Regions from separate parts of the Arthrobacter sp. AOP36-F1-5 genome, predicted to be linked through region 2. Evidence: predicted binding sites of a transcription regulator. Region 2 holds the regulator's gene; the other holds the start of a gene.

Region 1 (7,033 bases), 1.1 Mb from region 2:
CGGCAGAAGGCTTTGCTGGGATGGGGTCTATTCATCGCCCTTTTGGTGGTGGTCGTCTCTCCCCTGCTGGGGTTGCACGCCCTGGCCGCTGCCGCCCTGGGCGTCACCGCGGGCGTCGTCTTCGTGGTCCTGTATTTCCTCAGTGGCCTGACCACCTAGGACGCCCCACCCCTGCCGATCACCGTGGGGGTCGCCGAATCCGGTAGATTGGGGCTGTGCCTATTTCTGCTGAAAACATTGTGTGGATCGACTGCGAAATGACCGGGCTGAGCCTGGAAGCCGACGCGTTGATCGAAGTTGCCGTCCTGGTTACCGACCCGGAATTGAATATTCTCGGTGAGGGTGTCGATGTCGTCATCAAACCCGAAGCCCAGTCGTTGGAACAGATGAATGACTTTGTGCGCCAGATGCACGTCACCTCGGGGCTGCTCGAGGAACTCGACGCCGGCGTCGACCTGGATACCGCCACCGAGCAGGTCCTCGCCTATATCCGCCAATGGGTCCCCGAGCCGGGCAAGGCCCCGTTGGCTGGAAACACCATCGGCACCGACCGGAACTTCCTGGCCCGTGATATGCCCGGGGTCATCGACCACCTGCACTACCGCGTCATCGACGTCTCCACGATCAAGGAATTGGCCCGGCGCTGGTATGCCCGCGCCTACTTCCAGGCTCCCCCGAAGACCGGGAACCACCGGGCCCTGGGCGACATCCGTGATTCGATCAACGAACTGCGGTACTACCGCAAGGCAGTCATGGTTCCGGCCCCCGGCCCCGATAGCAAGACGGCCAAGGAGGCTGCCCGCTCCGTGGCAGCCGAAAGCGCTGCCCCTGAGGGTTCCGGGGCCGACGCCACGTCGGGCCCCCACACGAACTGAACAACCGCAGGGAGTGATCCCTGCCACAGTTCGGCGCGGGCGTGTCCCCATGTCGCAAGCCCTGCCGAAAGTGTGTAAACTAGTATTCGTTGCCCGGACCTCCCCGGTAGGAATACCGAAGGTGCGGGCACCGCGTTGAGAGACGCAATGGTGGGTATAGCTCAGTTGGCAGAGCGTCTGGTTGTGGTCCAGAAGGTCGCGGGTTCAAGCCCCGTTACTCACCCCATCAGCCGCCCCGGATCATTCCGGGGCGGTTTTTTGTTCGCTGTCATGATCACCAGCAGGAGGCACAGATGCCCGTCCGTCCCGTCGTCGTCTACGGCGAACCCGTCTTGCACTGCCGTGCCGCCGAAGTCACCGCCTTCGACGATGACCTGCGGGCACTGATCGCCGACATGTCAGAGACGATGCACGCCGCCAACGGTGTCGGTCTGGCTGCCCCTCAGATCGGGGTGGGCCTGCGGCTTTTCACCTACACGATGGAGAACGACGACGGGGTCCCCCCCGAAGGGGTGCTGGTGAATCCGCGGATCGTGCTCGGCAAGGTCTCCGGCGCGCAGCCCGACCCCGACGAGGAGGCCGAAGGTTGCCTCTCGGCCCCCGGCCTGTCCTTCCCGCTGAAACGTGCGGACTACGCCCGGGTGATGGGTTACGACGGCGAGGGGAACCAGCTCGACTTCGAGGCGACCGGCTGGTTCGCCCGGATGTTGCAGCACGAATACGACCACCTCGACGGCTACCTCTACGTCGATAAGCTCAATACCAAATGGGCGAAGCGGTGGAAGAAGGCCAAGAAGTCCTTGGACTGGGGCGTTCCGGGGAACTCATGGCTGCCGGGGGTCGATCCCGACCCGTTTGGGCACGATCACTAAGCGCACCTTCAGACCGCCCACGAAAGAGCCGGCGCCCCCCCGACGGGTCGGGGTGGGCGCCGGCTCTTTGGCGCGGGTGTCCGACTACTTCGCCGAGGCCACCTGGAAGACGTCGCCCTTGGCGCGGCACGGCTTGGCCTGTGAGGCCTGGTCCGTGCTCAGGTTGATCTTCTTGCCGGTGAAGGTCACCTGCTGACCCACGCGGATGGAGGTTCCCCCCACCGTCACGGTCGGCTTGCCCTTGCTGTTCAGCGTGGTGTCTTCGGGGAAGACGAGCAGCGTCGGGGGACCCTGCTGATTGACGGCGTGGAAGCAACCATGATCGGCAATGATCAGCTTGGTGTTCAGCGAATCCTTACCGGAAGCGGACGCGCCGGTGGAGACCACGGCAATCTTGTGCTCCTTGTTCTTCACGGTGTCCAAAGCCGACGTGTCCTTGGCCGGGGCGGCCTTCGCGGACTTGGTGGCCGGCGCCGTGGAGGAGGACTTCTCCGCGGTCGCGGTTTCCGACGCCGAGGAGGCAGCACTGCTGCTCACCGGTGCCGAGCTGGAGGCTGCTGCCGAGGTTTCCTGCGTGGCCGGCGCCGACGATGAATCGTCGGAGCTTCCCGTGGAGGAACATCCGGTGGCTGCCAGCAGTACCGCGAATCCGGCGGCGGTGACCCCCAGTGTGCGGCGTGCTCGGCTATCGATCAGACGATCCATGCTCTTGTCCTGTTTCCTGCCCGGTGCGTGGGCTGGTTATCCGGTGCCGCTGATGGCGCCGGTGGTGATTACACGGTGGCTTCTGCCTCGACCGTGATGTCTTCGGTTTTTTCTACTGCGGGGAAAGCCACCGGGTGGGTTCCCGCAAGTTCCTCGATGACGCGAACCACCTGGCAGGAGTAACCGAACTCGTTGTCGTACCAGACGTAGACGACGGCGTTTCGGCCGTTGGCGATGGTCGCCAGCCCGTCGACGATGCCGGCCCGGCGCGAACCGACGAAATCGGTGGAGACGATCTCCGGGGAGTCGATGTAGTCGATCTGCTTATGCAGTTCGGCTCCCAGCGACGTCTGACGCAGGTAGGTGTTCAGCTCTTCCTTGGTGGTGTCCTTCTCCAGGTTCAGGTTCAGGATCGCCATGGAGACATCGGGGGTGGGGACGCGAATCGCGTTTCCGGTCAACTTGCCCTCGAATTCGGGCAGTGCCTTCGACACTGCCTTCGCGGCACCGGTTTCGGTGATGACCATGTTCAACGCCGCCGACCGTCCACGACGGTCTCCCTTATGGAAGTTATCGGTCAGGTTCTGGTCGTTGGTGAACGAGTGGACGGTTTCCACGTGACCGTGGGTGACACCATATTCGTCGTTGATCGCCTTGAGCACCGGGGTGATCGCGTTCGTGGTGCAGGACGCCGCGGAGACGATCGTGTCGTCGGCGGCAATGTCACCGTGGTTGATGCCGTGCACGATGTTCTTCACATCGCCCTTGCCCGGAGCGGTCAGCAGGACCTGGGACACGCCCTTGGCCTTGAGGTGCTGGCCCAGTCCTTCGCGGTCGCGCCAGCGGCCCGTGTTGTCCACAACGATCGCCTTGTCGATGCCGTAGGCGGTGTAGTCCACGGTGGTCGGGTCGTTGGAGTAGATGACCTGGATCAGGGTTCCGTTGGCGAGGATCGTGTTGTTTTCCTCGTCGACGGTGATCGAGCCTTCGAAGGGTCCGTGCACCGAGTCGCGGCGCAACAGCGAGGCGCGTTTGACCAGATCGTTCTCGCCGTTCTTGCGCACCACGATGGCGCGCAGGCGCAGTCCGTAGCCGCCGCGCTCGATCAGGATGCGCGCCAGCAGCCGTCCGATGCGTCCGAAGCCGTAGAGCACGATATCGCGGGATTCGACGTCGGTGCGCCCGGCGCCGCCGGCCTTTTCGGCGAATTCGTCGGCCAGGAAGTCCTGCAGCACGGCGCCGTTGCCCTGTTCGTTGAATTTGCGGGCCAGTCGGGCCAAATCCACCGAGACCGCACCGAGGTCCAGTGCGTCAAGGCCCTGGAGCAGGGGAAGTGTTTGGGAGGGGGAGAGTTCCACGCCGTCAATATGGCGGGCCACCCGGTGGGCCTTGAGGATGTCGATCGGGGATTTGTTGATGAGCTTGCGCCCGTAGATGGAGGTCACCACATTGTTCTTGCGGTAGAGACGCCCAATGAGGGGAATCATGGCCTCGGCGAGTTCCTCGCGGCCGCTCCATTCATTCTGGGCGGCGACAGACTGCTGGGTCACTTTTTGTCCTTCCAATTCAGCCGGCAGGGATCCACTAGCCGGTTGGCACCGCGAAAGCACCATTGCAGATACGGTTGGTTGGGGTCCGAGATTCCTCTCCCCCGGGGCTGAGCCCACCTCCATCCTAGGTTGTTGACCCCCGATCACCGCATTGATGCCGGTGAACTCACTCACATGACCTGCCGAATTCCGGCCCGTAATCTTTCCGCATGCGACAACACATGATCAGCCCGGGGACGGCGCGCCGATAAACAACCCCCATTCGTAAATATATTCGATTACACTTGGAATGGCGGCGCCCCGTCTCTTGCGTCGCCGGCATGGTTCCCCCAGACCGTGCCCATCAACCGACCCTGCCCCTTCACCTCGGGCAGGGTCGGTTGCCCGTTGAGGAGCATCCACCCCATGGTCTTGCACAGACCCCACCCGTCATCTAGGCCGCGAAGGGGCACTGCGCGCCTACACTGGCGGAAGGTCCGGCATGTAGCCGTCAACCGACAACTGACTGGGGAGTTATGAGAATCGGGGACTTATCCCGCGAGCACCGTCACCTGGGAGTGGTTTTTCTCGATGAGACGATGGCCATCAACGGGACGTTGGAGTATTTCAGGGCTATTTGGGTCGGCAACGAATATCGGCAGGTGCTAACCATTAGTGGCTGGGTTTCACCGCCACTGTCATTGGATGCAGAGATCGAAGTCCAAGAACCCCACACCGGCCCACTGGCTGCCAGCGTAGAGATCACGTCATGAGGCGCGCAGCGGAGCACCACCGCACACACTAGAACATACTTTCGACTATGGTTAAACCTCGCCAACCACCGGGGAGGACACCATCAATAAGGTCGACGTCGCTCAAGCGTTGCGGATCCTCAACTCGGATTTGGCCAGCGGGGGTCGCCAACACCATCTCAAGCGGGCCCTGATGCCGGGCGACTACCCGCCACAGATCCATCCCGATGACTGGGAACCAGATGACGAGTCCGATCGCAGTCCCGTCCAACCCGAATGAGCTCGGCCGCCGAACGTGGCGGGACGTGGTGGATCATAGGGGACGGGATGGCCTGTACGCCGGGTTCTGTACCGGCAGCGGTTACCCGATTGCCGGTGACGATCATCCATCTAGGAGCACCGTTGCCGATGCCCTCACGCGGCCTACCCGACTACTGGGGCGAACAGCCCTCATACGCAGCCTGTCTGGCCTTGCTCCGGGTGGGGTTTACCGAGCCGCCCCAGTCACCTGGGGCGCTGGTGGTCTCTTACACCACCTTTTCACCCTGACCCGCACGAGGCGGGCGGTCTGTTTTCTGTGGCACTATCCTGCGGGTTTCCCCGAGTGGGCGTTACCCACCACCCTGTTCTGTGGAGCCCGGACGTTCCTCGGGCCGCTTGCGCGACACGCGATCGTCCAGCCATCCCGTCCGCCGAATAGTCTACCGTGCTCCGGGTCTGGTCTGGGCGGCGACACCTACGTGTCGATCGTCGGCCCCCTCCGAGACGTGCGGCTCCTCGGCTCGCAGTGGTTCTTTGTCTGGCCCGGGGTAGACAGGCTGTGCTCGGCCGGTGCCTGCCACCGGACTGGATGGCGACACCTTCTCGATGAGGGGCAGCAGGAGGGTGCCGATGCGGCCAATCGCCTGGTGGACCGGCTGCATCGAGGCAAGCAACGCAATTCCTGCCATGAGGATCACGTAGATCACCACGGCTTCGTATCTGTTGTCCTCCGCCATGATCTTCGCGTACCGCGCCACGGCAAGTATCGCGAAGCCATGGAGCAGGAAAATGGAGAGGCTCCGCTGGCCAAACCTGACCAGCAGGCCGGGGTCGCGGGGAACCAGGACCAGCAGACCGGCGGTGAGCACCACGGCACAGATCTGTAGCACGAGTCGATAGATGACACCCGTGGGATCGGAAACATCCAGGACGTCGTAGCCCCTGCTCCCGTAGAACCACTTGTGGTTCGGCGCCCAATACAGCAAGAAGCCGAACGTGAGCAGTGCCGAGACTGCCACCACTACCCGGCCCCTCCCCAGCAATCGGGAAAGGTAGGCCAGAATAGGCTTGCCGTAGGTGAAACCGAGCACGAAGAACGGGAGGAAGACCAGGGTCCGGGAGGCGCTGTAGGGGTAATCGAGCACGTCGATCATTCCGGATGCCAGCGAAATGAGGACTGAAAGAATAAGGCTCGTGCGGGGAATTTTCGCGATCAGCGGGGTCAGCACCGTCCACACGGTCATGGAGAGCAAGAACCAGAGGATCCAGTAGGGCCTCTCCCAGGAGAAGGTTGCGTCGGAACCCATTACCCACCGAGCCAGGAAATAAGCGACCTGGAAAACGACCAACAGGGTCAAAAACTGGGTGCAGCGCTGGAGGATTCCACGGGGTTTGGAAGTGATCCCGGCGAGGAAGACGAAGGCCGGCATATGGAAGGCATAGATCCCGGTAATCAACGCCTTGGTGACGAAACCGTCCTGCGGATCGGAACGGGCCAGCAAGTGCCCCAGGATCACCAAGAGGATCAAGATTCCCTTGGAAGCGTCCAAGACCGGGTCTCTACGGGTTGGAGGGGTAACCATCATGTACTGCATTTTCCTGACGACAACCGGTTGGGCATGACACCCCCCACTCATCCGTGGAACCCGGACATTCCATGGACCGATTGCGCGACGGAAGACCGTACGAGCGTCCCGCCCCGGCAGTCTACCGTGCTCCGAGCTGCCGGGGGCGCAGCTAGGATCGATGGGTGCTTATTTTGCTCCCGCCTTCCGAAGGAAAGAAGCCTGCCGCCGCGGGCCTCGCGTACGACGCCGATTCTCTGAGTTTTCCCGAACTCACAGGTGATCGTGCAGCAGTGCTTCAGGCCCTTGCCGCTGTCTCGGCCGAAGACGATGCCCTGAGCGTCTTGGGTGTGGGAGCCTCACTGGCCGGGGAAGTAACCCGCAATATTGCCCTCCACCAGGAACCGGCTGCTCCGGCTCACGAGGTCTACACCGGTGTGCTCTTCGAGGCGTTGGGCTACCGCACGCTGACCC
Region 2 (7,033 bases):
ACGGTACCGCCACCTCGGGCTTGCGGCCTCCCCGGGGGTTCTTCCCGCCCGCGGAACCCGAAGATGCGTGATTGGACTTGCTGTTCAGGGCCATCAAATCGGCAACCTTATCTCGTTGGCGAACCATGTTTGCAGTTGCACGACCCATTCACCCCACAGCCCCGTGACCATCACGAGGCCCAACAGGATGAGCAGGAGGCCGCCGGCGCGCATGACGGCCACCTGGTGGCGCTTGAAGAAGGCCAACGTCCCCGCGGCCCTCCTGAATCCCAGGGCGATGAGCAGGAACGGCACCCCCAGGCCCAGGCAGTAGGTGAAGGTCAGCAGGGCACCGCGGGCCACATTCGCGTCGGGACCGGTACTCATGATCAGCACTGCGGACAGGGTGGGCCCGATGCATGGGGCCCATCCCAGACCGAACGTCATGCCCAGCACGGGGGCACCCCAGAGACCTGCCGGGGGCCGGTGGTGGATCTTGCGATCACGCTGGAACCAGGAGAATCCGCCCATGAACACGATGCCCATGACGATGACCACCAGGCCCAGGGCCTGGGTGACCCAGTCCCCGTCCCGGGCCAGCCAGACGGTCGCCTTGGTGAAGACGATCCCGATGAGCATGAAGACCACGCTGAAGCCGAGGACGAACAACCCGATGCCGGTGACCATCCGGCCCCGTTTCTGTTCGGCCAGATCCGCCCCGGTCAGCCCGGTCACATAGCCCAGGAACCCGGGAACCAACGGCAGGACGCAGGGCGATAGGAAGGAGACGAGCCCGGCGAGGACGGCCACCGGGATCGAGAGCAGCAGCGAGCCGTCCTGGACGGCCTCGGCGAAGGGGTTGCCCTGGACGCCCAGCGCCGGAAGGGCAGTGACGAGCCCGGCGATCACGCGGACTCGGAGACCAGGTCGGAGATCAGTGCCTTCAGCGTGGACTCATCGGCTTCACCCAGCAGGCGGGCCGCCACCCGGCCCTGGCGATCAAGCACCAGCGTGGTGGGCACGGCCTGCGGGGGGACGTATTCGGTCATCGAGAGCAGGATCGATCCGTCGGCGTCGGGCATCGAGGGGTAGTCGATCTTGAAGGTGCGTTCGAACGCGTGCGCCGTGTCCTGGCCATCACGGACGTTCACCCCGTAGAACTGCACGCCCTTGGATTTGAAGGCCTTGCTCAGTTTGGCCAGATGCGGCGCCTCGAGCCGGCACGGGGCGCAGGCGGCATACCAGAAGTTCAGGACGGTGATCTGGTCCTTGAGCTGCGCCGAGTCAATGGTTTTGCCCTCGTACGTCGTGCCGTCCAGTTCCACAGGTTTCCCGCGGCTTGCCTGGTCGTATTCCTGGACGGAACCGTCCCCGGCAATGTAGTTCTTCCCGTTGCCGGCCTTGGCCTGTTCCGCCAGCGGGTCCTCGGTCGCGGCGCAGGCGGCCAGCGGCAGGACGGCGGCGAAGAGCGCGGCGGAGCGCAGGACGTGTCGTCGGGCGGGAAACGGTGAATCGGACAGGCGGGACGGATGGGACGGCATGTGTTCTTCAGGCTCCGGGGATGTTAGCCGCGTTGGCCAGCAGGTCAGCGCAGGGTTCGGTATAACGAACGGCAACGAGCCGTTCCCCCTCAAAATCCAGGCTGGTGACCGACGTGAGCGTGCATTGCCGCTTCCGGGGGTCATGCCACAGGTGCTTGTTTTCGGCGGCCAGGCGCGTCACCCAAATGGGTAGCTGGTGGCTGACCAGCACGGCTTGGGCTCCGGGGCCGCCGAGTGAAACGGCCCGGTCGCGGTGATCCTTCACCGCGGCCATCATGCGCTCGACCTGGACCCGGTAGGGCTCCCCCCAGGACGGACGCAACGGGTTGATGAGGTAGGGCCAGTGCCGCGGGTTGCGCAGCTGCCCCTTGACTCCGGAGAGTCCCTCGAAATGGTTTCCGCCTTCGATCAGTCGATCATCGGTGGCGATCTGCAGGCCCAGGGCCTTGGACGTCGGCTCGGCCGTTTCCTGGGCCCTGACCAGTGGCGAGGCCGCCAGATGCACGATTGACGCGCCGGCGTCGCGCTGGGCCACGAAGTACTCCGCGGCACGATCCGCCATGGTGCGGCCGAGATCGGAGAGGCGGAATCCGGGCAACCGGCCATAGAGCACCTTGTCCGGGTTGTGGACCTCCCCATGGCGGAGCAGGTGGACGGTGGCGACAGGCATGCATCTAGTGTCTCAAACCTTTGCGGCGTCGCCTAAAAGGGGGACGGTGATCCACTTCACGCATCCCTCGCGGGCGCATAGTGTCAGCCTTCGTGATGATGCCCCGACAGGGGTCGGGCGCATTAGTCTGGGAGCTGGGCCCACCGTACGCAACACCAATGGAGGACAGACGATGAGCACCCCCACCCCCGAGGACCCGCAGCAGGACCCGGATGCCACCAACGACGGCACCACTCCCCCGGTTCCCGGTCCCCCGCAGTTCGGACAACGCCTGCCCGAGACCGGGGCCGACGCCACCGGGTCCCCCCAATACGGCCAGAACCCTCCGGGCCAGCCGGGCCAGTACGGCCAGGGCACCCAGGGCCCCGGTTCCTCCGGGCAGCCGGGGGCGGGCCTGCCTCCGGGCTACGGCCAGCCCGGTCAGCCGAACCTGCCCCCGGTGGGACAGGGCCATGCGAATCCCGCCCCCTCCCCCTATGGCTACGGTTACGGCCAGCAGCCGGACGGTGGGGCAGCGGGCTTCGGGGGAACTCCCGGCACGCGGCCGGCACCCCCGAAACAGCTCAAGGCGGCATTCTGGTTGATCATTGGCGCCGGGATCATCACCCTGGTGCAGGCGCTGATCCTGATCTTCCTGCCGAACGCCATGGTCGTTGAGGCCATCCGCGAAGCCATCGCGCAGCAGGGTCCCGAGACCCAGCAGCAGCTCGACGACGCCGGGATCGACCTCGAATCGATGATCAGCGCCCTGAAGGTCGTCGTCCTGATCATGATGGTGGTCGTGGCCGGGGTCTACGCGCTGATCGCCAGCTTCATCCGCAAGGGCAGCAACGGGGCCCGCATCACCGGCACCGTCCTAGCGGCGATCTCCCTGTTCGGGTTGTTCACCCCGTCGGATCCGATCTCGCTCCTGGTGATCCTGCTCGGCGTGGCCGGCATCGTCCTGGCCTGGCTGACGCCCTCCTCGAACTACGTCAAGGCGATGGCCCAGCGTAAGCGGGGCGGCTTCCGCTAGCAGCCCTCAGTCCTGGTCTGCCGGGCGGCCCGCCCCGAAGCCTGCGTGGTAGGCCAGGATCTGCAGTTCCCGGGCCATGTCCACCCGGCGCATGTGGATGCCCTCGGGAACCTGGAGGATCACCGGGGCGAAACTGAGGATGTTGGTGATCCCGGCACCGACGACCCGGTCGCAGAGTTCCTGGGCCGCCGGTCCGGGGACGGCCAGCACGGCCATGTTCAACCCCAGTTCGGCCGTGGCCGCAGCCAGTTCACCCACCGGACGGACCGCCAGCCCGCCCACGGCATCGCCAATGACGGTTTCGGCGATGTCGAAGACCGCTTGGATGCTGAACCCGCCTTCATGGAAACCGGCATAGCCGGCCAAGGCGCGGCCCAGGTTGCCGGCACCGAGGATGCCGACCCGCCAATCCCGTTCCAACCCCAGGGTCTCGGAAATGGTCTCGGCCAACACCTCGATCCGATACCCGACGCCCCGGGTCCCGAAGGTCCCCAACAGCGAGAGGTCCTTGCGCAGGATCGCGGAATTCACTCCGGCGGCGGCGGCCAGGACCTCCGAGGAGATCGTCGGGCGACCGACCTCACGCATGGCCTCCAGGGCGCGCAGATAGCCGGTCATGCGACTCAGCGTCGCCTCGGGAAGTGCCTTTTCCATCGGATTCACGCACTGATCAACTTCTCGAGCCGATCCGCATCAATGACCCAGAAATCGCGTTGCACCCCATCCACCAACAGCACCGGCACCTCTTCGCCGAATTGCTGCATCAGGGCCGGATCGTCATCGATGAGGACCTCGTCCCACGCGACTCCATGCCGTGCCGTCACCGTCTGGACGGTGGCGCGGGCGGCCCCGCAGAGGTGGCATCCGGTCCGGCTCAAGAGCCTGACCCGGGGTGGTTGAAGCGAAGAATCCATACTCCAAACCTACCGTTACTCCCCCTCGGCCGGGCAGAAACGATCCTCCCCGTGACGCACGGCACCGCTCGCGTGGCCCGTCTCGGTGGATAGACTATCCAGATGCCAGAGCAGCCCCGAGCCGCCCATGTACCGGCAGCCCCACCATCCCCCGGGCATGCCGCCGCCTTCTTCGACGTCGACAACACCATGATGCGCGGGGCCAGTCTGTTCGCCGTGGCCCGGAAGATGTATAGCCGGGGGGCGTTCAGCCTGCGCCACGCCCTGTGGATGGGCGTGCAGCAGATCAGCTTCATGGTGCGCGGCGAGGACCTCGCGCAGGTCCACCGGATCAAGGACCAGGCGCTGGCCCTGGCCGCCGGCATCCTGGTCGATGACATGAGCGCCCTGGGCGACGAGATCTACGACGAATTCATTGCCAGCCGGATCTGGCCCGGGACCCGGGCGCTGGCCCAGGCGCATCTGGACGGAGGCCGGCCGGTGTGGCTGGTCACCGCCACCCCCTTGGAAGTGGCCGAGGTGATCGCCGACAAGCTCGGCCTTTCCGGTGCGCTGGGCACCGTGGTGGACCAACACGAGGGGGTCTATACGGGCCGGCTGGTCGGCGAGATCCTGCATGGCCCGGCCAAGGCCACCGCCGTGACCGAGCTGGCGGCCCGCGAAGGCCTGGATCTTTCGACCAGCTGGGCCTACAGCGATTCCTATAACGACGTGCCGCTGCTGACCGTCGTCGGACATCCGGTGGCCATCAACCCGGATGTACGCCTGCGCCGCCACGCCCTGGCCCACAACTGGCCCGTATATGACTTCCGCCGTGGACGGCATGCGGCAACGATCGGCATCCGGGCGGCCACCGTCTCGGGCGCCGTCTACGGGCTCTGGCGCGGCCTGCGGATGATGCGCCGACGCTTCCGCCCCTAGGAGCCGGGTGGGGCGGGCCCTGCCTCCGGCAAGGCCCGGACATGACGACGGCGGGGCCCCACCCGAAGGTGGAACCCCGCCGTCAAGCATCAGGGGCGGGATCCTGTCCCGCCGCGTGCTACTTCTTGTTGCGACGCTGGTGGCGCGTCTTACGAAGCAGTTTACGGTGCTTCTTCTTGGCCATCCGCTTGCGGCGCTTCTTGATAACTGAGCCCATTTGGTTCCTCACAGACTAATGATTGATTTCTGCTGACGACCACGCGGGGAGCAGGCAGCAACCATCGCGGACGTTAAATGTTCCCTACTAGTTTACCTTGCCCAAGGCGACCGTGCGGACCACGCCCTCAGGCGGTCTCCGACGTCCCGTCCACACGCGCGGTTTTCAGGTAGTCCTCGACGGCGGTCTCCGGCACGCGGTAGGAACGACCGAAGCGAACTGCCGGAAGGTCTCCCGCATGCACCAGGCGATACACAGTCATTTTCGACACACGCATCATCTCGGCGACTTCCGCCACCGTCATGAAGCGCGCATTCGAAAAGTTCTTAGCGTCGGCCATCGGCAATATTCTCCTGGTTCGGATGATAAAGGAACACCCCAGCAAGGCATCGCGTGGAAAAACCCGTACGCAGTACCATCTAGCAGACCACACTAGTGGCTGGTGATGCGATTGTGAAACCCGTCGCAGCAACCCGGCCCTCCGGTGTTCCCCCCCGACCAGGCCCCGGACAGCGCGAAGCAGGCGCCTCGGAGCCCTGGTGCCGGTCAGCGCCGCAAATGGCGGTATTCACGGGAGAAGTGGATCAGTGGATCGTTCGCGCCGGCGTCGTCGTCGGTGGTGCCCATCGCGACGACCTCCCCGGCGACCACCAGATGTGTCGCCACCTCGTGCACCGCCGTCGTCCTCAGCTCGAACCAGGAGATGGCCCCCTCGATCACTGCGGCCCCACTGACCGGGGCGCGCCGGAAGGGGACCTGGCTCAACAGGCCATGGACGGGATTGGCGGGGCTGGCCAACCAGTTCGCGATCCCCTGGTGCTCCCCGTTCAACAGCGACAGCGTCCAGCCTTCGGACTCGGAGACCGCCTCCCCGATGCGTCCGTCCGCGTAGAGGCTGACCAGCATGGTGGGCGGATCGTAGGAGACGTCCAGGAATCCGGTGACCGTCGCGGCGATGTCCCGGCCATAACGGCGGGTGGCCACCACTGCGGCCCCCGAGGCGATGTCCCCGGCGAGCAGGCGGTAGGTGTCGATGTCGTCCTGCTCGAGCGCCTCGGGGTCGATGCGGTGGGCGGCGAGTGCTTCGGTGTTCTCCATCCCCCCATGTAAACACCCCGGACGCAACGATGTCCCGGACACCGCGGTGCCCGGGACATCGCCGGCCCGTCCAGTCCGGTCCAAGGCCCCTAGATGACTCCCAGGGCGAGCATCGCGTCGGCGACCTTCATGAACCCGGCGATATTGGCCCCGGCCACGTAGTTCCCCGGCTTACCGTAGGCATCGGCCGTCGTGGCACAGGTGGTGTGGATGCCGACCATGATCTCTTCGAGCCGGCGTTCGGTATGCCCGAAACTCCAGGAGTCACGGCTGGCATTCTGCTGCATCTCCAGGGCCGAGGTCGCCACTCCGCCGGCGTTGGCTGCCTTGCCCGGGCCGAAGAGCACCCCGGCTTCCTGGAAGATGGCGATCGCATCGGCGGTGCAGGGCATGTTCGCACCCTCGGCGACGGCCAGGACGCCGGTTTCCACCAGTCGCTTGGCATCCTTGGCCTCGAGTTCGTTCTGCGTGGCGGCGGGCAGCACGACGGTGGCGTCCACATCCCAGACGCAGCCGCCCTCGACGTATTTCACGTTCCCGCCGCGTCGATCCGCGTAGTCACTGATCCTGCCGCGCTCGACTTCCTTGATCTCGCGCAACAGCTCCACGTCGATGCCGGCTTCGTCGACGATGTATCCGCTGGAATCCGAGGCCGCCACGGCGGTGGCCCCCAGGGAT

The links. The regulator Rex, encoded in region 2, represses fermentation and respiration genes when NADH is low (regulators of the CRP and FNR family bind a similar motif). The targets are predictions, from matches to a motif close to CTTGTGAANNNNTTCACAAG.
Region 1: a site for Rex is predicted at 4,160-4,179, ahead of AC3ZI9_RS08490 (glyceraldehyde-3-phosphate dehydrogenase). Genes of this name have one in related genera too.

What each region holds. Positions count from the first base shown of each region.
Region 1 is NZ_CM176892.1:1,851,898-1,858,930, forward strand. It holds gene AC3ZI9_RS08465 (hypothetical protein) at 1-159, shown strand, start outside; gene orn (oligoribonuclease) at 258-875, shown strand; tRNA gene AC3ZI9_RS08475 (tRNA-His) at 1,026-1,101, shown strand; gene def (peptide deformylase) at 1,169-1,747, shown strand; gene AC3ZI9_RS08485 (hypothetical protein) at 1,832-2,452, opposite strand; gene AC3ZI9_RS08490 (glyceraldehyde-3-phosphate dehydrogenase) at 2,521-3,939, opposite strand; RNA gene rnpB (RNase P RNA component class A) at 5,053-5,421, opposite strand; gene AC3ZI9_RS08500 (acyltransferase family protein) at 5,435-6,544, opposite strand; gene AC3ZI9_RS08505 (YaaA family protein) at 6,745-7,033, shown strand, end outside.
Region 2 is NZ_CM176892.1:2,906,047-2,913,079, forward strand. It holds gene resB (cytochrome c biogenesis protein ResB) at 1-127, opposite strand, end outside; gene AC3ZI9_RS13335 (cytochrome c biogenesis CcdA family protein) at 94-888, opposite strand; gene AC3ZI9_RS13340 (TlpA family protein disulfide reductase) at 885-1,520, opposite strand; gene AC3ZI9_RS13345 (histidine phosphatase family protein) at 1,528-2,190, opposite strand; gene AC3ZI9_RS13350 (hypothetical protein) at 2,363-3,205, shown strand; gene AC3ZI9_RS13355 (redox-sensing transcriptional repressor Rex) at 3,212-3,859, opposite strand; gene AC3ZI9_RS13360 (glutaredoxin family protein) at 3,865-4,119, opposite strand; gene AC3ZI9_RS13365 (HAD family hydrolase) at 4,222-5,040, shown strand; gene AC3ZI9_RS13370 (30S ribosomal protein bS22) at 5,159-5,257, opposite strand; gene AC3ZI9_RS13375 (helix-turn-helix domain-containing protein) at 5,385-5,597, opposite strand; gene AC3ZI9_RS13380 (flavin reductase family protein) at 5,804-6,355, opposite strand; gene gdhA (NADP-specific glutamate dehydrogenase) at 6,445-7,033, opposite strand, start outside.